2 regions of the Chromobacterium sp. CCUG 76385 genome follow, and region 2 is predicted to be linked to the other one. Evidence: predicted binding sites of a transcription regulator. Region 2 holds the regulator's gene; the other holds the start of a gene.
The links. The regulator FliA, encoded in region 2, starts transcription of late flagellar genes. The targets are predictions, from matches to a motif close to GCTAAAGNTNNNNNNNNNNCNGCCGATAAT.
Positions count from the first base shown of each region.

Region 1 (14,705 bases), on a different contig from region 2:
AACAGGCCGCTCTGTTTGACGTTCAACTGCAGCTGCTTGGCCAGTTGCTCCGGCGGATGCTCGCCGGCATCCAGCTGCAAGGGCAAATGCTTTGCCGTTGCGCCGGCTTCCGCAGCATTCGCACCCTCTTTCGGCGTGCTGAGCAAGGTAGTCAGGTAACGGGATGCAGTGCTGAGCTTGACGGCGACCGAGCTGTCCTGCGGCGGCGGCGTTTCCTTGCCGCCATCCTGCAATTGGAAGGTCAGCGTCGGAGACAGCGACACCACTTTCAGATTCAGGGTATCGCTGGGCAAATGGGTGCCTTGGGGCAGGTTCAACGTGAACAGCGCGTTCTTGATCAGAACGGCCAACTGATTATTGCCTAGTTGGTCTGCCACCTTGGCCGTCAGCAATTCGCCCACCATCAAGGATGGCGGGCTATCCGGCTGGCTGAGCGCCTCCAGCAGCCGGCTGGTATCCACCGAGGTGCGCAGCTGGTTAAGCGTCTGCGCCGCGCCTTGCGAGGCGGTGGAAACAGCGTTCGGTAACGATGGGATCATGAGGTGGGGCTATTACGGTAAAGCGATACGATCAGCTCGGCTTCACTGCGTGAAATACCACAGCGAGAAGCCACCTCGGAGGCGGTCAAACCCTGGCGTATCATTTCTATGGCTTGATTGTAAGGACTCAATCCGGCATCGCCGGTCGCCTGGTGCTCCAGCTTGGACTGCAAGCGCGCCACATCCCGCTGCAGGGCGCTGATTTGCTGCTGTTGCTGGTCCAGATACAGCGAGGTGAGGCTGTCCCGCTTGCTTTCCAGCCGCTGCAATCGGCCGAACAGGTAAACAATGGCCACCGCCAGCACAAGCCACAGCGCAACCATCAGGTACGGGAAGAAGGCGCCGGTCATGGAGAATCCCCTTGGGTGAGCATCCACATTGACTTTAAGTGTATGGCGAAAAATAGCGCAACCCAAGTCAAAACCGGCTCATTCCTCATCCAAGACGTCGCCCCGCCAAGCGGGCCGACATATAGCAACGCAATATCATGATTTGTACTGACGATTGAGCTTGGAACTCTGGCTCAAAGCCCTCAACTCATGCTTGACCTGATCCGCCCAGGAGGCGATCTGCGTCTGCACCTCAAGACGCAAGACCAACACGCGCTTCAAGGCGTCGCGCTGTTCAGGGCTGAGTTTGTCTCGCTCGCCGGCCTCCAGCCGTTGCAATAGCTGGTGAGTATAGCCTTCATGCAAGGTGAACAATTCAACAAAACGCGGCCGCTCGCGTTGATTGGCCGCTTCCAGCAACTGTTTCGTCAAAGGCTCCAGCTGGTCTATTAAATTAGCCAAGCCCTTAGGGGTGGAAGCGAATTGCGCGGGCATGCCTGTCATCACGCTCCAGAACTGGAATTGGCCTCGGCCTGCGTGGCAGCATTGGCGCGGTCAACCTGTTGCCAGGCAGGCAGAATCGTTTCCATCAAGCCTTTGACTTCGGCCAGGATTTCCTTGTCGTTCTTCAGGCTGGCTTTGGCCAGGCGCATCTTCATGTAAATGTAAAGGTCATTCAGATTGACCGCGGCTTCGGAGCCTTGTTCCAGGTCCAGCGCGATGCGAAGCCCTTCCAAAATGTCGACGGCCTTGTTGATCATCCGAGCCTTTTCATCGAAACGGCCCGCATCAATCGCGATGCTGGCGGAGCTCAACGCCTTGATCACGCCTTCGTAAAGCATCACCACGATGCCAATCGGACTCGCGCCGTATATCGCCGCTTTCAGCGCGTCGTTGGCATAGGCCTGATTGAACTGCTTGAGCATTCGTGAATTCAGCATGAGTCACCATCAATTCTGGGGCATCAGGCAGCCTACGCCGCCTTCTGCGATTCTACTTGGAAATCAGGTTGAACAGGCTATTCGAACCTGCCTGCATCTCAGCCAACGTTTTGTTCAGCCCTGTATACTGCTGCAACAACTGACGTTGCTTGTTGTCCAGCCTCGCTTGCAGCGAGCTTTGCAGCTGAGACTCCTGATCCACGCGGCTCTTGATCGAGGCCTTGCTGGTTTCGATCAGGCCGGTCGGGCCCAGCATGCTGTTGATAGCCTGATTGAAGCGCTGGGCAAAGCCCGTATTGTCGGCATTGCCAAACAAGTTGGCAACGGCTTGCTTGTCCTTTTTCAGCGCATCATTGAATGCGTTCTGATCAACTTTCAGCGTGCCATCTTTCTGCAGAGCAATGCCGACTTGCGACAGGAAGGCGTAGGAATTAAGCGGGTCCGCGCCATTCACGCCGACCGATAGCACTTGTTGCAGCTGACCCTGAATATCCAGTATCGAGGCATTGCCCTTCAGAGCGCCTTTACGCGCATCCTTTACATCGTTGACGATCTGGTTGTAAGCATCAACAAACGATTGCAGGTTCTTATTGATGCCGGCGTTGTCTGACGCAAGCGAGACCGTGAAACTGCCCGGCTTGTACAAGTCGATTTCCACGCCGGCCACAGCCGATGATATGCGATTGCTGCCCGCGCTCACCGCCACGCCATTGACGGTCAGGCTGGCGTTCTGGGCATTTTGCGACTCTTTGGCCGCGGCGTCGCTCTGAGTCAGCCCCGCCAGCGTAGAACCGGCCGTATTGCCGGAATCATGGTCGCTGCCGCCGATGGTGAACTGGTTGTCGGTGCCGGAACTGGCCGCGGTCAGCACCAGTTTGAACTGCTTGTTGTTCTCCACCAAGCTGGCATTCACGCCGATGCTGGCCGCGTTGATCTTGTCATTGATGGTTTGCAAGGACACCGGATCACCGGGCTTGTCGCGCAGTTTGATGGTCTGCGTTTTGCCATTGATCTGGAACGTCAGCTGGTCCGGCGCGTTATTGATTGCGGCCTTGCTGTCGGTGATGGTCAGCCCGCCCGCCTGATCAAAAACCAACTGTCGGTTGCTCGCCAGATTCTGCACTGATATCTGGAAAGTGCCGGCATTGCCGCCACTGGTCGTGGATACGGCGGCCATCGAAGCATCGCTGACCGATGCTTTGAAAACCTGCAGGAAACGGCCGGACGACAGCGAAGTCATCGCCGTCTGCAGCGCAGACAAGGACGAACTCAGTCTGCCAACGGTACTCAACTGAGTATTGTACTGGTCAGTCTTTCCCAAACTGGCATTTAGCGGCTGTCTTTCAATCATCATCAGCTGGCTGACAATGCCCTGCACATCCAAAACGCCCACGGAACTGGTAATGGCTGCCATTTTTTTGTGTCCTTATGTTCGCACCGCATCGCATCAGGACAGTTGGATCAGGCTTTGTCCTTCAGCAAGAGTCCTTTGAAGTCACCGATCGCCTTGGCGATGCGCAGCGCTTCTTCAGACGGAATCTGACGAATCACCTTGTTGTTTTCCTTGTCGACGACTTTCACCACCGTTGCGCCGGTGTCCTTGTCGACTGAAAACTGCAAGGAGCTATTGTATAACGTTGCCGCATTATTCAACTGGTTCACCGATTCCTGCAGTTGCTTGGGATCGGTAAGCTGTTTTTTTTGCGCATCCGCAGAAGACTGTTGCTGCTGGCTCTGCCCAGCCGCTGCAACGGCCTGTGAGGAATCGGCCAAAACGGGCTGACTCTGATCACCCGTGGGTGCCTGGGCCAACTCCACCAACTGTTGACGTTGCACCGGCGCCGCCGGCGCAGGGGCGGCAGGCGATAAAATGGACGGGATTTGCATGATCATACTCCTCATGAACGCAGCTCCGGCTGCCCAACCGGAGCTGCACTCTGGCTATACCATCAGATTACGCTTTATTGCAGCAGCGTCAAAGCGGCTTGAGGTATGGTATTAGCTTGCTTCAGAATCGAGGCGCCGGCCTGTTGCAGAATCTGGTTTTTCGTCAGATTAGCCGTTTCATGAGCAAAGTCTACATCCACGATACGGCTGTTGGCTGCGGTCAGGTTTTGTACGTAGTTCTGCAGGTTGGCCACCACCGCGTCAAACCGGTTCTGCACCGCACCCCAGTTGGACCGTACAGTGGAGATTTCGGCGATGTCGCTGTCCAGCGTGGACAGCAGGGCCGACGCGCCGGACTGCGTGGTGATGTTGATGGTGCCCGTTGCCGTCAGCGAGGAGTTGTAGCTGCACAACACGCTGGCCGAAGTCAAATCCACGGACGAAATCGATACCTGGTTACTGCTGGCGCCGGACGAGCCGACTTGGAAGGTCAGCACCGCGCTACCAGACAACAACTGCGTGCCGTTGAACTGGGTCGTTTGCACGATACGCGAAATTTCCTGGGTCAACTGGTCCACTTCGCTTTGCAGCTGCGAACGGTTGGTATTGCTGACGGACGAGTTGGCAGACTGCACCGCGATTTCGCGGATACGCTGTATATTGTTGGCGATCTGACCCAACGCGCCTTCGGCGGTTTGACCGACCGAAGTGCCGTCGTTGGCGTTCTTGATCGCCTGGTTGTTACCACGGATGGCGGAAGTCAGGGTCTGCGAAATCGCCAGGCCAGCCGCGTCATCCTTGGCGCTGTTGACGCGCAGGCCGGAAGACAGGCGTTGCAGCGATTGCGACAGCGACATCTGCGAATTATTCAGGTTCAGCTGGGCTTGCAGCGACGTAATGTTGGTATTGACGGTAATGGCCATGATGACTCTCCTGGTGCTCTGTGTGTGGGCAAAGTGGCTTGCTTACATCACTTATCGACCAGGTCGAACCGAACTTTACGGTGAAAATGTGAATTTTCACACTTGACCTTCCATCAACACCACCAGCGTATCATCTCATCTGCTTTCCTCCAGCCTACACCTATTTTCTTGTCACTCCGCGGCGGCAAGCCGCCACGGAGTCCAAGCTATCAAGCTTTACTGCAGCAGCGTCAGCGCGGACTGAGGCAGCGAGTTAGCTTGCTTCAAGATAGAACTACCGGCTTGCTGCAGAATCTGATTCCTGGTCAGATTAGCGGTTTCAGAGGCGAAGTCCACATCCATGATCCGGCTCTTGGCAGCCGTCAAGTTTTGCGTGTAGTTCTGCAAGTTTGCCACCACCGCATCAAAACGGTTCTGCACCGCGCCCCAGTTCGAACGCACCGTGGATATCTGGGCGATATCCTTATCCAGAGCCGACAGGATGGCCGAAGCACCCGATTGAGTCGTGATATTGATCGTGCCAGTATTGGTCAGAGAGGAGTTAAAGCTGTTCAAGGAAGCAGATGTAGCCAGATCCACCGAGGAAATCGAAACCTGGTTGCTGGCATCGCCGGATGAGCCAATCTGGAACATCAGCACCGCACTGCCAGACAACAGCTGGGTGCCATTGAACTGAGTCGTCTGCACGGTACGCGAGATTTCCTGGGTCAGTTGATCCACTTCTGATTGCAGCTGCGAGCGGTTAGTGTTGCTGACCGAGCCGTTGGCGGACTGCACCGCGATTTCACGAATGCGCTGCAGGTTGTTGGCAATCTGGCCCAACGCGCCTTCCGCGGTCTGGCCGACGGAGATGCCGTCATTGGCATTGTTGATCGCTTGGTTATTGCCGCGGATGGCCGAGGTCAGCGTCTGTGAAATTGCCAGACCAGCAGCATCATCCTTGGCGCTGTTGATGCGCAAACCGGAAGACAAACGAGCCAAGGACTGAGACAACGAGGCCTGTGAGCCGTTGAGGTTATGCTGGGCTTGCAGCGACGTAATATTGGTATTGACGGTAATTGCCATTTCATTCCCCTTATCAGCCCAGTGGGCTCACCAAGATAATTGCCTGATGGTGAGTTGATCGGCTGCCCATGAGGAACTTTGACGAAACCGGTAAAATTACCAAAATAAAGCCATTTTCCCTTTAAAAATAAAAACCCTCGGGTTTGCACCCCGAGGGTTTTGACGCTTGCAAAAAATTAGCCGTGCAGAATCTGGAACCAGTCCTCGTAGTGATCCTCCAGCCAATAGTGCTGATTGAACCACGCTCGCAGCGTATCGCCTTCCTTCGCCAGCGCATCCAGATCATGGACGCGTGAACGTATCGCCTCGATCCAGGCGTCCGCCCGGTTCGGCACTCGGCATACCGGCGCATGATTGGTCTGGTACGGGTAAATGTCGGTGCATACCACCGGCCAGCCCAGCACGCCGTACTCCAGCAAGCGCAAGTTGCTCTTGGCCTCGTTGAACGGGTTCAGCTCCAGAGGCGCGACGGCGAGGTCAAGATTCAAGCTGGCAACTTTTTCCGCGTAGTCGGCGAAAGTCACCGCATGGTGCATCTCGGCCACATACGGGCGGAATTGCGGCAGGCACATGCCCATGAATATCCAGTCCACCTCCTGATAGGTGGCCAGGATCACTTCATGGATCAACTCCAGGTCGCCACGGTGCTGGCCGGCGCCTACCCAGCCGACGCGGGGTTTCTTGCCTGTGCGCCGCTCTGATTTCAAATCGCCCCAGATGGTTTTACGCAGCCGGTTTGGCACCACAGCGACATCGCCAACCATTTTCTGGATGAAGTCAGCCAAGGGTTGGGTCGACACCACGGCGGCGTCGCACAGCTTCAGTACGCGGCGCAGACGTTGTTTGGCATCCGGGTAATGGCGGGACCAATGGTCATACAAGCTGCTCTTTTCCGGCACGCCGCCCACCAAGTCGTCCAGGCCGAATACCACCCGCACTTCCGGCGTGTATTTACGATACGCATCCAAAGACTCGTAGATGTAATCACTGATGCCGGTATGCAGCAGGATGGTATCTGGCGACTGACGAGCCAGTTCCACCGCCGTGGGCAACCCGGCGGATGGTTGGTGAATCTCGCCATCCAGCTTGCCCATTTCCTGCAGCACGGATAAGGGCTGGCTCAAGCGATATTCGCCGCTGCCGCCGGGTACCGGAATGCCTAGCACCCGTTTGCGGCCAGGCAACTTTGGATCCCAAGCCACAATGCGGTCCGGGTCCAGCGCCACGCGCTTGGTACGCAGCGACAAGTGCCGGCTGAAGCCAGGATCGTTTCTCATCACCGGCATCCAACGCGCCAGCATCGCCTCCATCTCGTCCCGCTCACGCACCGCGGCGCGCAGAGCTGGACGCGGATCAGTGGTGACACGACCGATGCTCTTGGCGTGATGGTGGTACAAAACGACAAAGGGGTTGTAAACATTGCGCAAACCGGCTGCCTGTATCTTCAGACAAAAGTCGACGTCGTTAAAGCAGACTTGAAACGTCTCCGCATCCATGCCGCCCACCGCATCGTAAATCTGCTTTTCCACCAGCAGGCAAGCCGCCGTCACCGCGGAGTAATTCTGCATGGTCAGGCTGCGGTTCAAGTAACCGGCAAACAAATAATCCATGTCCTCGAACACATGATCCGCCACCGAATACATGCCGCCCGGCATGCCCAACACAATGCCGGCGTGCTGTACACGGCCAATCTCCGGATACAGCAGACGGGCGCCCACCGCTCCGACGCCCGGTTGCTGCGCCGTGGCCAACATCCGCTCCAGCCAATTGGCGAAGATCACTTCGGTATCGTTGTTCAGCAACAACAGATATTCGCCCCGCGCTTCAGTCGCGCCAAGATTGCATTGCGCCGAGAAATTGAATGGCGCGTCATAGCGGAGCACCCGAATCCGGCCCGGATAGTGCGCTTGCGCTTTTTCGTAATATTCGAAGGTTTCCGGATCTTCCGAGCCATTATCGACCAGCAACACTTCAAAATTCTGGTAGCCAGTAATGCCGAACAGACTGGCCAGACATGGCTCCAGACATTCCAGCTTGTCCTTGGTGGGAATGATGATCGACACCAGCGGCGTAGCCAACAACTTGTAGTCGAAATGGAAAGTGCCGGGCACCAGGCCTTCGGACACCGTTACCGGCAAGCCGCAACGTTGGCTATGGCTTTCCAGCGCCACGCGGCGCGAGGCGTTACCCAGATTGTCGAGCTTGGGATCCACCCAAGGCAGCGACACCAACACATCGTCGATGTGGCGAATGCCCTCCACTCCCCAGGCTTCGAACACGCGCAGTAAAGCATCATAGCAATGCGCGCGCGGATAAGGCTGGAATCCGCCGATCTTGGCGATGGCCTCGGTATTGAATGCCACCGCATAGCCGACGTAGTCCATCGAACGCAAGTACTCAGGCGAGAAGTCCGGCAGAAATGAGGGACGGAATCGCTTGCCCATCGGCGAGACGATATCGTGATCGCTGTAGATGGCGGCGCTCCCCGGATGCGCATGGATCTCCTCGCCGATTCTCGCCAGCGAATGAGGCTGCAAACGGGCCCCGGCGGGCAACAACATGATCCAATCTGACGGCACATCGGCAATGACGCCGTTGACGACTTGCGTTACCTGAGAGTCATCATCCAGATTATCCAGCTGCAGCCAGGCAAGTTGTGGATTGTTGCTGAAAATCGGGTCAGGTTGCGGCGCATCGGACACCACGATCAAACGCCACTGGCGATAAAGCACGCTCTCCATGGCGGTGAAGGTTTCCGATAGCCTGGCCAAACGATTCGATGGCGCCAGTACGATCAAATTGAACATCGGCACCTGCTTCCACGCCAGGCACATGCGCTCAGCCAGCTGTTCCGCGTGCACTTCCCGCAAAGCGCGGCGCTTGACCCATTTGCGATAGTCCTTCAAGCCATCGACGTCGCTCTCGGCCAAGGCATAGGTGACGATACGCCCAAGCTGCCGCAAGGGCTGCGGTTTCAGATGTGTGGGCAGCAGCTCGGCATAGCGGGCCAACAGCTCCTGCAGCCGCCCTTCCAGCAGACGGTTTTCCAGCACATGGCGGCGCGCGGCCGCGGCCTGGCTGACGCGCAGCTCGGCGTCGTCGATCAGCTTGCTGATCCCCGTCACCCAGCCATCTTCGGTATTTTCCACTACCGTTGCCAGGCCGCTGTCCTTCAGCGCCGCATAGGATGTCACATCAGACACCACAGAAGCCGCGCCAACCACCGAATACTCCAGCCATTTCAGGTCGGACTTGTAGTCGTTGAATTCGCTCTGCACCAGCGGCACCACGCCGATGTCGATCTTGAGCTTGGCCAGTTCCGGCAGATACTCGTTGTAGGTGACGAACTCCGGCACCTTGCGCACGTCCTTGATGCCGACGAAGCTGGAAGGCACATCGCCCCAGAAGACGAACTTCACCTGGCCGGCATACTCGTGATAAATCCGCTTCAGCGCGGCGGACACCATTTCCACGTCTTTGGCGTGGGTGCTGGTGCCGGCAAAGCCTATCGTCACATGGCCGCTGTGCGGCAAGGGTTCGACCAGGCGCTCGCTGGCAAGCAGGTTAGGAAACACAAACACCTTGTCGGTATAGCGCCTGACCTTTTCCGCCAACGCCTCGGTCGACACGGTGACCAGCGCGCACTGCGGCAGCAGCCACTCGATGCCCTCAAACGAAGGCTGGCACATGCCATACATGACATGCTCTTCCGGCATGTCCAGCAACCAGTCGTCAATCTCATAAATGATAGGCTTGCCGGACGCCACCATCTCTTCAAGCAAAGGGCGGAACTCATAGGAAGGAAACAAGCGCTGCACGATGAACATATCCATCGCAGCGACAAAGTCACTGTCTTCTTTGAAGGGATACACGCCTTCGTAACTGTGATCGGCCTGATTCTTGAAATGGTAGGACTCGAGCACCGGCGACATTAAACTCAGAGGATCTCCCAGCCTCAGCTTGTAGCAGGCGGCATCCTGCAGGTCTCGAGTCAGAACGCCGACGCGCGGCTTACGAGGTTTTAATGATTCCACGTTATTTTCCTGAGATTTCATGGCTGCTGCTCGCTTGGTCAGATCATGAATGCTACAAATCGGCGCCAGCCTATCAACTGGCCGACAACGGCATGCTTTAAACGGCACATAATTAGGACGGCTACGGATCGGCCAGCTGAAACCATACGCATTTTTCTCGACAACGGCCATGCCAGACAAACATAAGGTATGGAATCCTACGCCGGCCCCACTCGCCTGCAAACGGCATGTTGACAAGGCCATCCCGACCGGACATTCAAAATGCGATCGGTCCAGACTGCGCCACTATAGCAGTGTCACGTTCCAAAATGCCATGACGCAGTAAACTGTAAATAAAAACGGGCCTCGATCAACATAAAGGCCCAAAACTGTTCTACATAGCACTGTAAGGGTACTTCCAGAAACCTCACGCTGCGGCATGATTGGCCATGAGAACGGGACAGGCCAGTGAAAGCATGTTTAGCGCCGGCAAACTATCTAAGCCAGGCGACCCGTCCGAATCTCTTGGCCAGCATGTTTCCTCTCCTGCTGACGACCAACATTGACCATGCACAGCCCAGCCGCAATGCTGTGCTGACTTTCCGCGGACGGCTGTCACAGGCCGGACTCGACACAGCCGTGTTAGAGGAATTGAACTGCCTATTGCAAGCCGAGGCCTATCTCGACCGCGGTTGTCGGACTCTTGAATCTACCATGGTGCCGTTTCCAAACTGGATTTATGCCCCCTTGACAACGCTTTCAAGTCTGGGTGGCCATAGGCTCATCTTCAAGTGCTGCCACTGGCTGCAGTATGTCGGCCAGCAGGCCATAATGCTCGGCGGACCAGTCTGCCGGATTGATGCCTTCCAGCCCGAATATCCAGGCCCATCGTCCCCAAAATGGCGTCTTGATCGCTTCAAGATACTGAAGGTAATGCTGGTCAGCCAGAGCTGTCTGCCCCATTCCCCTATAGCACTTTGCCAAGCAGTAGTGCGCAAACGCATGATCGCTTTTCAAACGCAGCACATTCTTCAGTCCACGCTCAGCCCAAGCGTAGTTTCCACAGCGCAAATCGTAATTGTGCACAAAGTTGAGATCCAGATTCATGAAATACTGGTATTCCTGAATGAACTCCGCTGTGAAATCCTCGGTATTGATCACCGCGGTGCGGTAGTCCGACCCTAGGTCATTGATCTTGATATACCCCTTAGCCTTGGATATATCGTGAATCTCACTGCCAACGATGGGGCTCGCACAGGCGATGTTGAACCAATTGGAAGCAATTTCGCGCAAATTATGCCGCGCCTCCTCTAGGTCCTCCTTGGTTTCGCCCGGCATGCCAATCAAGATATTGGTATTGGTGTAGATGCCCAGCTCGCGGCAGTCCCGCGCCACCCGCTCCGAGATTTTCATCTTCAAGGGCTTGCGCATCTGTTTCTTCAGCACTTTCTCGCTGCCGCTTTCCACCGGCAGCACCAGATGGCGGACGCCTGCATCCCAGAAAGCCTTAAGCATAGGCATATCCAGCGCGTACAAGGTCAGGCCGTTCTGGTACACCGAGTTAAGATTCAAGGATTTGACGATGTCTAGGATCTTGTACACCCGATCGGAGTCGGCCATCAGGTGGTCATCCTGGAAAATCACTGTCTGCGCGCCGTATTTTTCGACCAGCCGAGTGAAATCCTCGCGCACCCGCTCCAGCGAGTGATAACGCATCGAACGGCCATGCGTACGGTGCGAAGCGCAAAAGGTGCATAGAAAAGGGCAGCCACGCGACGTCATCACATGAAAACCGCGGTTTTTGTCCAAATTGTGGTAGGACGCCACCACTTGGTTGATTTCATGCTTGTCGATATCGCATAGGTCATAGTCGAAGAACGGAATCTCGTCCAAGTCATCGATGAAGTCGTGCTTGGGCGCGAACAGCGCTTCTCCCATCACTTTCTGGCGGGTAATCCAGGAGTCCGATGCCGCCAGATAGGCCTCGGCATCGTCGGCTTGCAACAGATGCAGCATCGGCTTCTCGCCCTCGCCGAAACACAGCGCGTCGAAGAAGGTGCAGCCCATGTCGCGGTAAATCTGCTCGTAGCTGTTGGTGGGGATGTTGCCACCGCCAACGACCAGGCTATCCGGCCACACTTCCTTGGCCATGCGTCCGCAATCCATGAAATTGGGAAACGAGGGACTAAATAGCGACGAGACGCCGACAAAGTCAGGCATGAAATCTTGCGCCTGCATAAAGAAATGCCGGCACAAAGCCTCGAAGTTCTCGAAGGGTACGGCGTCCAGCGCATTGACCTCGGCGTTGAAGTCGATCAGTTTGACCTCGACGTCGACGAATTTCTTCAGATACGCCGAAATCGATAGCGGTCCCAGCGGCAAATCGGTGCGCGGGATGTTGTATGCCTTCCCGTCCGCCTTGGTCAACTGCACATTGTAATACTCGGGCTTGGTGAACGAATCCCAGGAAATGTGCATCGGCACGACCAGCAAAAGTTTCTTCATTCTACCCCTCCTCGAGTCATGAGCGGACACAGCGCAGGCAACCGTCGCCACGCCGCCATGCAACTTCGTATTTAGCTTGTCGATTGCGCGGAATAGCCGGCCACGCCGCGCCGCAACACTGATTCTTTATCGGCTGATTGCCTGCAACCATGAGGGCAAATGCTGGCTTAACAAACGATTCGCTTTCACCCAGCGACTCAAGGCGTCGCCTGCCTGGGATGCAGCCTCCGCATCGCGTGCGAAATCCAACACAGCGCGGCCCCAATCAGCCAGCTCGCGGCCCACTCGCGTAATCGGCTCATCGCCTTCGCGCAATTCGCCCATCGCTGTGGCGATCACAGGAATACCCAGGATGCCGAATTGCAGCATCCGCAAAACGCGAACAACGTCATCCCCCCCCTCCTCTATCTTAGGCAGAACCGCCAGATCCAGCCCCAGGCTAGCCAATTTTCGCGGGAAACCTTCACTATCCAGATCATAAGGATGGCATTCCGCCAAATAGGGCTTGATCACATCGGGACAATCGCCCAACACCACCCAGTCGACTTCTGCCACCGTCGCCAGCATCACGCCGCTAAGTAGCAACAAATCCTCTGCTTCGAGCGCTGTCCCGACCCAGCCCAGTCGGGGCCGGCGACCGGTGCGCCGCAAGGAAACCAGGCCCTCCCACTCGGCCTCGTCCAAAGCGACAGGAATCAGCCTCACATCCAACGCATCATCCTCGAATTTCCGTCTGAGCATCTCTGTGGGGACAAGAACTCTATCTATCTCACGCGCCAAGGCGTGCAGATACGCCATGCCATAACGCGCGCTCATCCCCAACCCGCTTTCCAGCCCGTCCACCAGCAACACCGACAGCAAATCCGGCTGGCTTTGCTTGCAGTTCCGCAGCCAATCCAGCTGCGCCGGTTCGAACCGAGCTGACATCAGCACGGTATCCGGCGCCAAGCGTTCGAATTCGACCTCGCGCGGCAGCCGCTGACCAGCAGATGCCTGCGTAAGCTGACACTGGCTTTCTTCTGCCAGTTTGCGCAGGGGGGCGGAGATTCTGCTGGCCACGCCCGCTGATGCACCCGGCAGCGCCAACACCCTATTGCGCTCATGAAACGCACCATTCCACCCTGCCGGAAAGGCATCGTCGATCTGGAAGGCTTGCCGACTGTCGAGGCTCAAATGCCGGTTGTAAGCCGGGTCGCGGCCCAGCCAGCCTTGCCAACGCAAAGGCAAGGCTGCGGCATTGCCCAGCTCTGCATCCCCGCCATGACGCAATGCAGAGGCGAAAGGCGTCCACAACGGCAACAAGCCCGCCGCGCGCAGTTTGAGGCTGAAATCCGCCGCCGCGCTGAGCTCATCGGGCCAGCTGGCATCCACGCCGCCAATCTGTTGATAAACGGCACGTTTCACCAGCAGGCAATCCAGCAAGACGGCACCAGGACTATGCTCGACCTGCATACGCAGCAAATAACCTGGCTCTTGCGCATCACAACCGTCAAAGAGCGTCGCCGCGCCCTCATCCGAACCCAGCAAGATCGGGCCGCGCCAGATGGTCTTGCCGTCGGGGCGCAACAAGCGCGGCGCGGCGCTGCCGACGCCGGGCCTATCCGCCAAACTCAACAGCGTAATCACCGCCTCCGGCTCTGCCAGCTCAATCCGACTATCGAGGAAAAGCAGGAAATCGCCCTTGGCCGCAGTCGCGCCCAACGCATAGCGCTCGCGGCGAGTGGCTTCGGCCCCGCAGGCTACTCGCGTGGCGAGGGCAGGAATCGCGTCCCGCGCCGTGATCGCCAGAATTTCCGCATCGACGCCATCCCAAGCCGCGGACAAGGCCTCGATACAGGCTGACAGATGGAAAAACTCGCCTTCGTCGGCGACGATGATGGATAGCCGCGCGCCCTGAGGCGCGGGGTAATGGATGCGGCGAACCCCATCAGCTTGGCTGAACTCCACGCGCCCAGGCACGCCCAGCCGGCCCAGATGCTCGATCAGAACCCTTTCCTGAGCCGTCGCCCCCCCGCTCTTCACGCCTAGCGGCAGATGCAACAAGACATCGTCGATATGGCCGATTGCCCCCGCGCCGCAGCGATCATGGATGCGTAACACGGCATCGAACCCATCCGCTCCCGCGCTGCCGGAAAACGCGCCCACCTCCAGCAAGGCGTCTCTGCGGAACCAAGCGCTAGGGCCGATATAGTCGCTGCCGCGCAGCCAATCGAGATTGAAATCCGGACGGAAAACCGGATCGATGAGCTTGCTACCCTGCGCCATCGTATCGCTGTCCGAATAGATCACCTGCCACTCCGGATGCATGGCGGAATAATCTGCCACCAACAGCAAAGCGTCGCCGGCCAGCTCCGCTCCCGGCGGCAGAATGGCCATCCAGTCGCAAGGCAAGGCGTCGAGCACGGCGGCGTAAGCCTGGCTGAGCTGCACCGGATCGCCGGCGTCGTCTATCCGCAACCAGCCCAACACTTCGGAATTCTGAAACGCCGCGCTGGGTTCGTCG
Region 1 is NZ_JAUCGU010000007.1:69,107-83,811, forward strand. Features, by position in the region: gene fliK (flagellar hook-length control protein FliK) at 1-539, opposite strand, end outside; gene QUG01_RS07100 (DUF2802 domain-containing protein) at 536-889, opposite strand; gene QUG01_RS07105 (flagellar protein FliT) at 1,025-1,372, opposite strand; gene fliS (flagellar export chaperone FliS) at 1,372-1,809, opposite strand; gene fliD (flagellar filament capping protein FliD) at 1,862-3,223, opposite strand; gene QUG01_RS07120 (flagellar protein FlaG) at 3,271-3,696, opposite strand; gene QUG01_RS07125 (flagellin N-terminal helical domain-containing protein) at 3,771-4,619, opposite strand; gene QUG01_RS07130 (flagellin N-terminal helical domain-containing protein) at 4,836-5,684, opposite strand; gene QUG01_RS07135 (glycosyltransferase) at 5,861-9,616, opposite strand; gene QUG01_RS07140 (B12-binding domain-containing radical SAM protein) at 10,457-12,202, opposite strand; gene QUG01_RS07145 (glycosyltransferase) at 12,329-14,705, opposite strand, start outside.
Region 1: a site for FliA is predicted at 4,670-4,699, ahead of QUG01_RS07125 (flagellin N-terminal helical domain-containing protein). Genes of this name have one in related genera too.

Region 2 (14,705 bases):
TGGCCTTGTTGTTGCAGCCGGAAACGCAGTCGCCGCAGTAATTGCACGGCTGTTGCTCCACGCCGACGTGATTGAGATTGTCCGGCAGCGGCTCGAAGGTGACATTGATCGGCGGCCGATAAAAACTGTGCTTGTCCTTGAGCCGTTCCGAGGATTTCTGATTGGCCTGCAGCTTGGGCAAGGGCGGAGCCGTGTCCGGATAGGGATTGGGCCGCAGCATCTCCTGCGCCCGCGCGAAGCCGTCTTTCAGCAAGGTGTCGGCGTGCTCCCGCACCCGGCGCGGCCAACGCGGATCTTCGAATACCTGCGGCTCCGGCTGCAGCGAGACGTTGGCGTTGATCAGCGAGGTGCCGCCCAGACCGCATCCCACCATGACGTTCTGCTGCGGATTGACATGCAGATCATACAGGCCGGTGCGCGAACCGAGATGGCCGTCCGGGTGGTGCACCTGGAATTCCGGCGTGGCTTCGGCCAGCGTGGCCGGGTATTCCCCGGGAACGATCTCGCGCCCGCGCTCCAGCAGGCAGACGCTGCGGCCCGCCCGCGCCATGCGGGAAGCGGCAATGCCGCCGCCGTAGCCGGAACCGATCACCACGACTTCGTAATGCTCTTTGATCTCGCTGATGGGGGTGGAGATGCGCGCCATCTTCGTGCTCCTGTATCGGATGGGATTTCAGGCCACGAATACCATGCACAAGGCGCGGCGCGGCGAGGCTGCGACGCGAAGCCGGCCAGGCCGGCGTTGTTATTGATTTGAGCGTTTGAACAAGCGCTAAACGCTTTTCATCAGGTCTAGATCAAAAAAATAACGTTATCAATGATAAATGACTTGGACTGTTCATTCAGCCATTCCATTGCCGCAAATGACAAAGCCGGAAGCAAACGCTTCCGGCCAGATAGTCGAAACGGACGGGGTCTCGCCAATACGCTTCGTCAGCGGCGCAGGTACTCGACAAAGGCGTAAGCCAGCCCGTTGGCGCCCACCGCCTGCTCGCGCCCGGTCTCGCGCCAATCAGCGGCGGAAAATGCCGGGAAATGCGCGTCGCCATCAAAAGCCTGGCCGATTTCGGTCAGGCACAGCTTGTCGGCGATGGCCAGCGCCTGGCGGTACAACTGAGCGCCGCCGATCAGGCAGGCCTCGTCCACCGCGCCGGCCAAGGCCAGCGCCTCCTCCAGGGAATGGGCCACTTCCGCGCCTTCCGCGCGCCAGTCCGCCTGCCGCGTCACCACGATATTGCGGCGCCCCGGCAGCGGCCGGCCTATCGAATCCCAGGTCTTGCGGCCCATGATCACCGGCTTGCCCAAGGTCACCGCCTTGAAATGCTTCAGGTCTTCCGGCAGATGCCAGGGCAGCGTGTTGTTGATGCCTATGGTGCGGTTGGCGGCCATCGCGGCCACCAGCGTCAGCATCGGTTTGCTCGCCCCGCTCATACCGCCACCGGCGCCTTGATGTGCGGATGCGGATCATAGCCTTCCAGCGCGAAATCCTCGAACGTGAAGGCGAACAGGTCTTTGACTGCCGGGTTCAGCTTCATGGTCGGCAGCGGGCGCGGCTCGCGCGTCAATTGCAGGCTGGCCTGCTCCAGATGGTTGCTGTACAGATGGGCGTCGCCCAGGGTGTGGACAAAATCTCCGGGCTGCAAGCCGCAAACCTGCGCCACCATCATGGTCAGCAAGGCATAGCTGGCGATGTTGAACGGCACGCCGAGGAAAATATCGGCCGAGCGCTGATACAGCTGGCAGGACAGCTTGCCGTCGGCGACGTAAAACTGAAACAGGCTGTGGCACGGCGGCAGCGCCATCTGGTCCACCAGCGCCGGATTCCACGCCGATACGATCAGCCGGCGCGAGTCCGGATTCTTCTTGATCATGTCCAGCAGCTGGCTGATCTGATCTATGCTGCGGCCATCCGGCGCCGGCCAGCTGCGCCATTGATAGCCGTACACCGGGCCAAGGTCGCCGTTCTCGTCAGCCCACTCGTCCCAGATCGATACGCCGTTTTCTTTCAGATAGCGGATATTGGTGTCGCCGGACAGGAACCACAGCAGCTCATGGATGATCGATTTCAGATGCAGCTTCTTGGTAGTGACCAGCGGAAAGCCGTCCTGCAGATTGAAACGCATCTGGTAGCCGAACACCGAACGGGTGCCGGTGCCGGTGCGGTCGGCCTTGTCATGGCCGTGTTCCAGCACATGGCGCATCAGGTCGAGGTACTGTTGCATGTCGATTTTCCCCACTCCGCCAAGGCGGCAAAACCAAAGGCCCAGATTGTAACACTGGCCGGAGCGGCCCGGCATACGCTAACATTCATTTTAAAATCAAGACAAAAGCATTATTAAAGCAAAACTGAAACGAGCCCATGGCAGAAGACTCAGACCTCGAACGCACCGAACCCGCGTCAGCCAAACGGCTGTCTACGGCTCGAGAAGACGGCAATATTCCCCGATCGCGGGAATTGTCGACGTTCGCCATCACCATGGCCGGCGTTTCCCTGCTGATGGTGCTGGGCGGCAAGATGGCCGTTTTCCTGCGCGAAACCATGCGGCAGCTGCTCACCTTCAATCAAAGCACCGTGCAGAACACCGAGCCGGCGCTGCGCCAATTCAAGGAAGCGATTTTCGGCGCGCTGTGGCAATTGGCGCCGTTTTTCGGCGGGCTGGTGCTGGTAGCCCTGTTCATACCCACCCTGGTGGGCGGCTGGAACCTCACCACCAAGGCGTTGGAGCCGAATTTCGGCAAGCTCAATCCCCTGCCCGGCATCAAGCGCCTCTTTTCGCTGAATGCCGCCACCGAGGGCCTGAAAGCCATTCTGAAAAGCCTGCTGATCGGCGGCATCGCCACCTGGTACATCTGGAAAGAGCGGGATGAGATCATCGGTCTGATCGCCATGCCGCTGGAAGCCGCCATCCTGAAGATGACCGACATGATCATCCACACCTTCTTCATCGTCACCGCGGCGATGATACTGCTGGTGGCGATCGACGTTCCCTATCAACTGTGGAGCTACTACAAGAAACTCAGGATGACCAAGGAAGAGGTCAAGCAGGAATACAAGGAGGCGGAAGGCTCGCCGGAAGTGAAGGGCCGCATCCGCCAGATGCAGCGCGAAGCCGCGCGCAAGCGCATGATGCAGGAAGTGCCCAAGGCCAACGTGATCGTCACCAACCCGACCCACTTCGCGGTGGCGCTGAAGTACGAAGACGGCATGCGCGCGCCGCAGGTGGTGGCCAAGGGCTCGCTGAAGCTGGCGGAAAAGATCATAGACACCGGCAAGGACAGCCAGGTGCCGGTGATGCGCTCGCCGCGTTTCGCCCGGGCGCTGTATTTCAACGCCGAACTGGGCGAAGACATCCCGGCCGCGCTGTACGCGGCGGCGGCCCAGGTGCTGGCCTATGTGTTCCAGCTGCAGCAATACCAGTCGGTTGGCGGCGCGGCTCCGGTGTTCCCTGACCAGTTGGATGTGCCCGAGGAGCTTGACCCGTACAGCAAACGTCCGCAAGATTCGGCGCCAGAAGAAAGCCGATAAGCCAGCATGGACGCCATCCTCCAAATACTGCGAAACATGAAGATCGCCCAGCTTGCCGGGCCGCTGCTGATCATCCTCATCCTGACGATGATGATCCTGCCGCTGCCGCCGGTGCTGCTCGACATCTTCTTTACCTTCAACATCGCGGTGTCGGTAATCGTGCTGCTGGTGGGCATCAATGTCCGCAAGCCGCTGGACTTCTCGTCCTTTCCGTCGGTGCTGCTGATCACCACCATGCTGCGGCTGTCGCTGAACGTGGCCTCCAGCCGCGTGGTGCTGCTGGAGGGCCATACCGGCCCGGACGCCGCCGGCAAGGTGATCGAATCGTTTTCCCACTTCCTGGTGGGCGGCAATGTCGCCATCGGCATCGTGGTATTCATCATCATCACCATCATCAACTTCGTGGTGATCACCAAGGGCGCCGGCCGGATCGCCGAAGTCTCGGCCCGCTTCACCCTGGACGCCATGCCCGGCAAGCAGATGGCCATCGACGCCGACCTCAACGCCGGCCTGATCGGCGAGGACGATGCGCGCAAGCGCCGCGCCACCATCGCAGAGGAAGCCAACTTCTTCGGCGCCATGGACGGTGCCTCCAAATATGTGCGCGGCGATGCCATGGCCGGCATCCTGATCATCCTGATCAACGTCATCGGCGGTTTGATCGTCGGGGTGGTGCAGCACGACCTGCCGGTGGGCCAGGCAGCGGAAACCTACACCCTGCTGAGCATAGGCGACGGCCTGGTGGCGCAGATCCCGGCGCTGATCATCTCCACCGCCGCCGGTATCGTGGTGACGCGCGTCGGCACCGATCAGGACATGTCGGAGCAGTTCCTGACTCAGCTGTTCACCAAGCCGCAGGTGCTGTACATCACCTCGGCGGTGATCGGCATGATAGGCCTGGTTCCCAATATGCCCCACCTGTCCTTCCTGCTGATCGCCGGCTGTCTGCTGGCGCTGGCGCGGACGATGGAGAACCGCAACAAACAGCAACTGGCCAGGGAACTGCAGGCCGCCCAGCCGGCGCCGGCGCCGGAGCAACAAGCGGCGGAGGTCGGTTGGAACGATGTGCAGCATGTCGACCAATTGGGCATGGAAGTCGGTTACCGGCTGATCCCGCTGGTGGACCGCTCGCAGGATGGCGAGTTGCTGCGCCGCATCCGCGGCATCCGCAAGAAGATCGCCCAGGACCTGGGCTTCCTGGTGCCGCCGGTCCACATCCGCGACAACCTCGAAATCAAGCCCAGCGCCTACCGCATCCTGCTCAAGGGCGTGGAAGTCGGCCAGGGCGAGGCCTTCATCGGACAGTTCCTGGCGATCAATCCCGGCCGCGTCACCAGCGAGATCGGCGGCACGCCGACCACCGATCCCGCCTTTGGCCTGCCGGCAGTGTGGATAGACGCCGGCAAACGCGAGGAAGCGCAAAGCCTGGGCTACACCGTGGTCGACGCCAGCACCGTGGTGGCCACCCACATCTCCAACCTGCTGCAGACCCATGCCGCGGAATTGCTCGGCCGCGAAGAAGTGCAGGCGCTGATCGACCATCAGGCCAAGGAATCGCCGAAGCTGATTGAAGACCTGGTGCCCAAGGTGGTGCCGGTGGGCACCTTGCAGAAAGTGCTGCAGCAATTGCTGACCGACGGCATCCACATCCGCGACTTCCGCACCATCATTGAAACGCTGGCCGACCATATCCCGCAGAATCAGGACATAGACGAGCTGACCAGCGCGGTGCGAACCGCGCTGTCACGCGTCATCGTGCAGCAGCTGTTCCCCGGCGAATCGGAACTGCCACTGATGACGCTGGAACCGCAGCTGGAAAACGTGCTGATGCAGGCGGTTCAGTCCAAGGCCGGCGGCGGACTGGAGCCGGGCTTGGCAGAAAATCTGCTGTCCAGCGCCGCACAACAGACCGAGCAAGTGGAGATTCAAGGGTACAATCCGGTATTGCTGACGGCGCCGGGCTTGCGGCCGCTACTGGCCCGCTTCTTGCGTCGGGCATTGCCGCAGCTGCGTGTGATTTCGCATAATGAGATTCCAGACAATAAATCCATTCGTATAATTGCGGTAATAGGCGGCAGCAAGGGCTAGGGGCTAATCGACAATGGTGGTGAAAAAGTTCTTCGGGAAGACCACTCGAGACGCACTCAGGCAAGTTCGCGAAGAACTGGGGGCGGACGCCCTCATTTTGTCCAATCGCCCCACCATGGGCGGCGGCGTGGAAATCATGGCGGTGGCCGATTCCGACGTCGCCAACCTCGCCAGCACCCTGTCCACGTCCAGCAGCAAGCATCCGCCGCGCAACGCCCCGCCGACGGTCAACCGGCCGCAGCAACCGGCCCCCATTCCCCCCGCCGTCAACGGCAACGCCATGAACCGGGCCATCGCCCGCACTTACGCCATGCCGGTGGAGCCGCTGGAAAGCCCGGCCCCGCCGCGCGTAGACGCAGTCCAGCCGCGGCTGGAGCCGGTTTATGCGCCGCCGCAGCCGGCCCCCGCCATGGCGCCGCAATATCAAGCCCCGGCCATGCCCGCGCAGCCGGCGCCGGCCGTGGCCCAAGCGCCGCGCGCCGCGCCCGCCTCGCCGCCGCCTCGGCTGGACATCGCGCCGCCAACGCATGCCAATGGCGAGGAGCCGGAGCAGATGGCGCAGGAACTGAAACTGATCGGCGACGAGATCAAGCTGCTCCGCAGCCTGCTGCAAAGCCAGCTGGCCAGCTTCGCCTGGTCCGATATGGAAGGCAAGGCGCCCAACCGCATCGAATTGTTCAAGCACCTGCTGGCGATGGGCTTCTCCGCCCAGTTGATCCGACAGCTGATCGAAAAGATGCCGGCGCAGTATCAAGGCGAAGTGGCGGTGAAATGGGCGCGCTCCGCCCTGGTGCATAACCTGAAGTGCGCCGACGCCGACCGCGAGGTGATGGATCGCGGCGGCATCTTCGCGCTGGTCGGCCCCACCGGCGTCGGCAAGACCACCACGGTGGCCAAACTGGCGGCGCGGGCGACGATGCGCTTCGGCGCCCAGCACGTGGCGCTGATCACCACCGACAGCTACCGGATCGGCGCGCAGGACCAGCTGCGCATCTACGGCAAGATCCTCGGCGTGCCGGTGTTTTCCATCCAGAACGAGGGCGATCTGCAGCTGACGCTGGCCGACCTGTCCAATCGCCACATCGTCTTCATCGACACCGTGGGCATGGGGCAGCGCGACGCCCGGGTGCTGGCGCAGATCGACATGCTACGCACCGCCGGCCGGCCCATCGAACGGCTGCTGCTGTTGGCCGCCAATACCGATGGCCACACGCTGGAAGACGTGGTGCGGCGTTACCGCGGCGAGGGCCTGACCGGCTGCATCCTGTCCAAGATAGACGAAGCGGTGGCGCAAGGCCCCAGCCTGGACGTGATCATCCGCAATCGCCTGAAGCTGTTTTACATCACCAACGGCCAGCGCGTGCCGGAGGACTTGCACTCCGCCAATGCCGCCTTCCTGGTGGACCGCGCGATGCGGGCGCAACAGATCGGCTCGCCGTTCTCGCTGCAGGCGGACGAGCTGCCCATCATGAACGCCGCCCAGTCAGGTTGGTTGTAAGAGATGCAGGACCAAGCCGCCAGTCTCCGCTTGCTCGCCGCTCAACAGAAGCGCGCCCCCAGCTTCGCCTTCATCGGCTCGCCGCACGCCGGCACCACCACGGTGGTGACCGAGCTGTCGCTGGGACTCGCCTACGCCGGGCTGCGGCCGCTGGTGGTAGACTGCTGCCTGGGCCAGGTGCAGACGCGCCGGCTGGGCGTCCCCGCCACCGCCACCCTGGAAAGCCAGGTCACCAGCGTGGGCGGGCTGGACGAAATGATGATTCTGTCGCGCCAGGGCGTGCAGCTGATCAATCTGTACGCGCGGCCGGAACAGCGCGCGCTGTTTTCCGCCCAATTGTGGCTGAGGCTGGGCAGCGAGTTCGGCGCGCTGGAACGCGACGCGTCGGCGCTGCTGGTGGATGCGCCGAACCCAAGCCAGGACGCGATCCCGGCCAGCGTGGCCGACAATCTGATTTTGGTATTAACACCGGATGCCGATTCGCTGACCACCGCCTACGCTAATATCAAGCGGCTGGCCAGCCTTTATGGCCGCCAGCGCTTCAATGTGCTGATCAACCGCGCGCGCCATCTGGACGAGGCGCGCGAGCTGTTCACCCGGCTGTCGGCGGTGGCCAGCGAGTTTCTGACCGTCTCGCTACGCTGGGTGGGCTTCGTGCCGCACGACAATGCGGTGCGGCGCAGCCAGACGCTGCACCGGCCGCTGATGGAGGCGTTTCCGGACAGCGAGGCCGCCGCCGCGTTCTCGCAGCTGGCCGCGGTCCTGCTGCAATGGGACGCGCCGGAAACCGTGCGCGACAGCACCGGATACATGGACTTGCTGATTGCCGCCTCGCGCGATTGGGCCGAGGCGGATGGAGCCAAACTGTTATGAACCCGTCCTTCCGCCGATCGGGCTACGTCGCAGCCGCCCCCAGCGTCGAGATCGACGTGGAGGCCTACGCGCCGCTGGTGCGCAAGCTGGCGAGCATCATGATCGCCCGGCTGCCTGCCTCGGTGGAGTTGGGCGACCTCATCCAGGTGGGCATGATCGGGCTGATCGAGGCTTCGCGCCAATTCGACCCGGCCCAGGGCGTGATGTTCGAAACTTTCGCCAGCCAGCGCATCCGCGGCGCCATGCTGGATGAGCTGCGCCGCGAAGACTGGTTGCCGCGCCAGGCGCGGCGCAACTCGCGGCAGATCGAGGAAGCCATCTGCAAGCTGGAACAGCAGCAGGGACGCGCGCCGCTGGAATCGGAAATCGCCGCCGAACTGGGCATGGAGCTGGAGCAATACCAGGAGATGCTGGGCGAATGCAAAGGCACCACGCTGCTGCATTTCGAGGATTTCAACAGCGGCGACGACGAACACGGCCACAATCCTGTAGCCAATGTCGCCGATGATGACTCGCCGGACCCGCTGGCCGCGCTATCGGACGACAGCTTTCGCCGGCAGCTGATCTCCGCCATCAAGCTGCTGCCGGAACGCGACCAACTGGTGATGGCGCTGTATTACGAGCAGGAACTGAACCTGAAGGAAATCGGCGCGGTGCTCGGCGTCACCGAGTCCCGCGTCTGCCAATTGCACAGCCAGGCCATCGCCCGGCTGCGCGCCAAACTGAAAGACTGGCTGTAAGGGAGAGTTCGGTGATTAAGGCGCCGGATTTCAGACCAGATCAATAACGGAAAACTTGTGGACAAGATCAGTTTAATCGCAGTGGTGATGGGCTTGACGGCCATTATTGCGGGGCAAGCCATCGAAGGGGGCAGCATCGGCTCGCTGATGCAGCTGACGGCTTTCATGATCGTCATCGGCGGCACCACCAGCGCGGTGATGCTGCAAAGCACGCCCAAGCAATTCATGGCCGGCCTGCGCATGCTGCGCTGGGTATTCCGCCCGCCCAACTTCGATCATGAGCGAATGATCCGCGAAGTGGTCAGCTGGAGCCAGGGCTCGCGCAAGGGGGGCCTGCTTTCACTGGAAGGCATGATCGCCCAGCAGCGCGATCCCTTCACCAAGAAGGCGCTGCAGATGCTGGTGGACGGCACCGAGCCGGAAACGCTGCGCGCGGTGATGGAAGTGGAAATCAGCATGTTCGAGCATGCCCGCAAGCAGGCCGCGCGCATCTGGGAATCTGCCGGCGGCTATGCGCCGACCATGGGCATTCTGGGCGCCGTACTGGGCCTGATCCACGTGATGGAAAACCTGTCCGATCCGTCCAAGCTCGGCGGCGGCATCGCGGTGGCCTTCGTCGCCACCGTATACGGCGTCGGCTCGGCCAACCTGTTTTTCCTGCCGATGGGCAACAAGCTCAAGCACCTGGTGGCCGCAGAGGTCGCCATGAAGGAGCTGGTGGTGGAAGGCGTGGTCGCCATCGCCAACGGCGAAAATCCGCGCATCATTGAAAGCCGGCTGCGCGGCTACTTGGCGATGCACGAATAAACCTCGGCCATCGGACATCATCAAAAAGGCAAGCTGCGCAGCTTGCCTTTTCTGTTTACAGCATGCGCAGCTCTCGGTCCGGCTTGCGCAGCTCGCTCTCCAGCAGCTTGTAGTAATCGAGATCGAATGCCGGCTCCCCTTCCAGCGCCCCGCCATTGCGGCGGCTGCCCAGGTAGCACCAGCGGTCGAATAGATGTTCCACCACGTCGCCGCACACAATGTCGCGCTCTTGCACCGCGATGGCGCCTGCGAACGGCCACGGCTTGACCTTCAGCCGCTGCAGCGCAGACAACAGGCGAGCATTGTGGCTGTCCGCCGCCTCCTGGCCCACGCAGCCGCCGCGGCAGCGGCCGATCTGGTAGGCCGCGCAGGGCACGCCTTTGCGGCTGGTCACCTGCTCCACGCCCAGCACGGACTGGCACAAGCCCTGCGCCAAGGCGATCTGCGCCAGCGCCTTGCGGCCCTCGCGCGCATTGCGGAACAGGCCGTACAAATCCGCCGTGCGGCTGAAATCGATATCGCGCGCCGACACCGTCAATGGGCGGACAAAGCCATCGGTTCCAGTCTGCAGCTGCAAGGTGCACACCTCGCCCATCATCCTGGCCCGCGGATTGTGCGCCGGCTGCAAACGCCCCAGCCACTGCAGCTCCAGCAACTGCGCGCCAAACTCGCTCAAACACTCGCGCCATTCCACCCGGGCAACCGGCTCGTCTATCCGCACTTCGTGGCGGCTGGGCTTGCGCTCGGCGAAATGCCCCAGCGTCTTGCGGTACAGATTGGGCGCGCGGCCCACATACAAGGCCCGGCCATCCTCGCCGAACAAGGCATACACCCCGGCGGAATCCGGCATGTCTTCAATCTGTCGCTGCAGTTCCGCCGGCAGGCTGGAGACTTCGGCCGGTTGCGACAACAATTGCGCCGCCTCATGCGCCACTTTGTCTGCGCCAAGCTCCTGGCTGGCGATGCCGATGAAGCGGTATACCGCCTCGGCGTCGGCCAGGGCGCGGTGGCGTTCGGGCATGTCTATGCCGTGGCGGGCGATCAGGCTGTCCAGGCTATGTTTGAAATGCTGCGGATACAGCCGGCGCGACAGCTTGACCGTGCACAGCGCGCGCGCCTGAAAACGGCGGCCCAGGCGGCGGAATTCGTTGCGCAGGAAGCCGTAGTCGAAGCGGGCATTGTGCGCCAGCAGCAGCCGCCCCTGCAGGCGGGCCAGCAATTCGTCGGCCAATTCGGCAAACGGCGGCGCGGCGGCCACCATTTCATTGCTGATGCCGGTCATGTTTTCGATGAAGGGCGGAATCGGTTGGCCAGGATTGACCAGCCAGGACAGGCGCTCGACGCGCTCGCCATCCACCAGCACCAGACCGACTTCGGTAATGCGGTCGCGGGCGATGTCGCCGCCGGTGGTTTCCAGATCGACAATGGCGCAGGGCTGTTCAAACAGGGTATTCAATCTCGCTTCGCTTTCCTTGGCGCAGCCATGACTCATGACGTTTAGTTCAAAATGTTGGCCTGCCGCGACAGGAACAGGCGGCCAGTTTACCGGCTTTATAAAAAAAATCCTACGCTGTGTTGACACCCATATTTCACCTCTGTATTATCCGGTCTCTCGCAAGACACAACGTCTCGCGACACAGCGCACCCGTAGCTCAGTTGGATAGAGTATCTGGCTACGAACCAGAGGGTCGGGCGTTCGAATCGCTCCGGGTGCGCCAGGCATGTCCCTATAGTTTAGCGGTTAGAACACCGCCCTTTCACGGCGGTAGCCGGGGTTCGATTCCCCGTGGGGACGCCACAATACGCACCCGTAGCTCAGTTGGATAGAGTATCTGGCTACGAACCAGAGGGTCGGGCGTTCGAATCGCTCCGGGTGCGCCAGCTGTCCCTATAGTTTAGCGGTTAGAACACCGCCCTTTCACGGCGGTAGCCGGGGTTCGATTCCCCGTGGGGACGCCAGGATTCAGAAAAAGCCCAGCATTGCAAGATGCTGGGCTTTTTCGCATTTCACGCCGGAACCCAGGCGGCTGACGCCGCCCCGCCGCCTAACTGCGCAATGCCAGCGTCGGCCGCAGCCGCATGGCGCCCAGCAGATGACGGCACACCGCCAGCGCGGCCACCGCCAGGCACAGCAGCAAGGACAATAACAGCGTCCAGCCGCCTATCGGCGCCCTGACGACAAAACCAGCCAGATAGTGGCGGATGAACAGCCAGGCCGGCGGCAGCGACAGCGCGGCGCTGACCGCCAACACCAGCAGGAACTCGCGGCTGACCAATCCGGCAATCGCCAAGCCGCCGGCGCCGTACAGCTTGCGCAGCGCCACCTCCCGCGCCATGCGCTGCACCGAGTATGCCGACAGCACATAAATGCCGAAGGCGGCGATCAGCATGGCGACGACAGAGGCAATCGCCAGCAACTGCGCCGTGCGGATGTCCTGGCCGTAACGCTTGTCCAGTTGCTGGCCGGCGCTGACCGGCAGCAAGGGATAATCCGGGAAGTAGCGCGGCCACAGCGCGGCCAAAGTCTGCCGCATGGCGGACTCGCTGCCGCGGTAGCGTATCGCCAGCGTGCTGGCATAGGGGTTCTGCGGCCCGATGGCGAAATACACCATCGGTATCGCCCGTTCCCGCGAAGTTTGCTCGGCGATGTCCGCCACCACGGCGCTGATCGGCTTCTTGCCGTCGGCGAAAGTATCGGACTCGACCATGCGGCCGATAGCTTGCTGCGGCGCGGCAAAACCCAGGCGGCGCGCGGCGGATTCGGACACGACCAGTCCCGCACCGGGCAGCGCCGCGCCATTGGCGTCGCATGCCGCAGCGCTTCTCCCGGCCAACAGCGGCAGACGATAGGTCTGCAGAAAGCCGCAATCGACCATGCGATAGCGCATGTTCTGGTAGGTTCCGCCGGCCAGGCGGAAATTGTTCGAATTACTGCTGTCGCCCGCCGGCGGTCCATCGACATAGCTCAGCGCCGCCACGCCAGGCTGGCGCGACAGCTCGGCGCGCAGCGCTCTGCGCTGCGCAAGGTCCTTGGCATTGGCATCCCCCGCCGCCACAAACAACAGCCCATCTCGCTCAAACCCGGCCGGCAAGCGCGCGCCATGCCAGGTTTGCCAGGCCACGGCCAGCGTCACGCCCGCCAGGCCCATGGCGATGCCGAACTGCGCCACCGTCAGCCCGCGCCGCAGCCAGACACCTTGGCGGGTTTCCTGCTGATCGCGGCCCGACAAAGCCTGGGTCGCGCGCACGCGGGCGGCAATCCAGGCCGGATAGAGGCCGCTGAGCACGCCGACCACGACCGCGCATAGCAAGGTCAAAACCATACCCTGCCAGCCCAAGATTCCGGCCAGGTCGCGCCGCAGCAGCTGGCCGAATACCGGCAACAGCAACCAGGCCAGCAGCAGGCCGATCAGGGCCGCCACCAGCGCGATCAGCACCGATTCGGCGATGAACTGTCCAGCCACCCGCCCCACCCCGGCGCCCAATACCTTGCGCACGCCGATCTCGCGCTGGCGACGGATAGTGCGGACGGTCGCCAGATTGATGTAATTGATGGCTGCCAGCAGCAGGATCAGCAGGCCGATGGCGGCGCAGCCCAGCAGCATGGCGCGGTTGCCGTGGCGCGCCGGATCGGCGCTCTGATCGAGTTCCGGGTCCAGGTAGACATCCGCCAGCTTCACCGCGGAGAAATCGATCAGATTGCGCCCCGACAGCTTGGCCTCAATCGCTTGCAAGCTGGGATCGCGATAGCTTGGGGATTGCTTCAAGGCTTGCGCCAGCAGAGGCCCCACCTCAGCCGCCCCATGTCCCGGCTTGAGGCGGAAGTACAAGGACGCGCCCCAGCTGAACCAATGGCTGTAGAAGTTGGAATACATGCCATCGCTGGCCATTCTGCTCATCCTCCCGCCGAGAATGGCGTAGCGCTGGGTGGCGGTGGCCGGCGGGGTGGCGACAATCGCGGCCACGGTCTGCGGCTTGCCCGCCACGGAAAACGTCTTGCCCAGCGCCGCGGCGGTGCCGAACATCCGCATCGCTTCTTCTTCGGTCAAAGCGGCGCTATCAGGCCGAGTCAAGGCTTGACGCAGGTCTCCCGCCAGTGTTTTCAGCTCGAACAATTCGGCGAAATCCGGATCGACCAGCGTCACCCAGCGATTGCTGACCGCGCTGCCCACCCGCACCGGCGCGAAGTTGCCCATCGCCATGCTGACGCGCTCCACTACGCCGCTATCGCGCAACACCTGTCCAGCGATCACCGGGACTTCCTGCTGCCAGTCATTGCGCACGCCATTCATATTCGGCCTAGCCTTCAGCATGTAAACGCGCTCGCGCCCCTCGATGTGCCGGTCAAACTGCGCCGAGTAGGCGACATAAGCCAGCAGCAGCGCGCAGCAGGCAAAGCCGATGGCCAAACCGCCGATCACCAGCGCGGACCAGCCCGGCTCCTTGATCAGCCAACGCCAGCCGACGCGGAAGTCCTTCAGTATCTCGTTCATGGAGGTTTCCTCAGAGCTGAGTCGCATCTACCACTACGCGGCCATCCAGCATATTGATGGTGCGCGAGGCCAGCGCGGCGTGGGACGGCGAGTGGGTGACCATGACCACGGTGGTGCCGTCGGCGTTGATTTCGCGCAGCATTTTCATCACCTCGTCGCCATGGGCGCTATCCAGGTTGCCGGTCGGTTCGTCCGCCAGCAGCAGGGCCGGCCGCGACACCAGCGCGCGGGCGATGGCCACCCGTTGCTGCTGGCCGCCCGACAGCTGCGACGGATAGTGGCCGGCGCGATGGGCCACGCCCAGCCGCGCCAGCGCCGCGTCCACGCGCTGCTTGCGTTCGACCGACGGCACGTCTGAATACTCCAGCGCCAGCGCCACGTTTTCGCGCACCGTCAGCTCCTCGATCAGGTTGAAGCTCTGGAAAATGAAGCCGATGCGGCCGCGGCGCAGCTGATTCAGGCGAGATTCGCTCCAGCCGGCGACGTTTTGGCCGTCGAACCAGTATTCGCCGCCGTTGGGCACGTCCAAGAGACCCAGCAGCGACAGCAGCGTGGACTTGCCGCAGCCGGACGGGCCGGTCACCGCCACGTACTCGCCGGCCTCGATTTCCAGATCCACGCCATTGAGCGCGCGGGTTTGCACTTCGCCGCCGATGTGCAGCTTGCTGATGTTCTTCAGC
Region 2 is NZ_JAUCGU010000009.1:28,730-43,434, forward strand. Features, by position in the region: gene QUG01_RS08200 (alpha/beta fold hydrolase) at 1-646, opposite strand, end outside; gene QUG01_RS08205 (dihydrofolate reductase) at 934-1,431, opposite strand; gene QUG01_RS08210 (thymidylate synthase) at 1,428-2,222, opposite strand; gene flhB (flagellar biosynthesis protein FlhB) at 2,360-3,526, shown strand; gene flhA (flagellar biosynthesis protein FlhA) at 3,533-5,614, shown strand; gene flhF (flagellar biosynthesis GTPase FlhF) at 5,628-7,112, shown strand; gene QUG01_RS08230 (MinD/ParA family ATP-binding protein) at 7,116-7,985, shown strand; gene QUG01_RS08235 (RNA polymerase sigma factor FliA) at 7,982-8,725, shown strand; gene QUG01_RS08240 (flagellar motor protein) at 8,783-9,532, shown strand; gene QUG01_RS08245 (exonuclease domain-containing protein) at 9,588-10,988, opposite strand; tRNA gene QUG01_RS08250 (tRNA-Arg) at 11,174-11,250, shown strand; tRNA gene QUG01_RS08255 (tRNA-Glu) at 11,256-11,330, shown strand; tRNA gene QUG01_RS08260 (tRNA-Arg) at 11,337-11,413, shown strand; tRNA gene QUG01_RS08265 (tRNA-Glu) at 11,417-11,491, shown strand; gene QUG01_RS08270 (ABC transporter permease) at 11,578-14,025, opposite strand; gene QUG01_RS08275 (ABC transporter ATP-binding protein) at 14,036-14,705, opposite strand, start outside.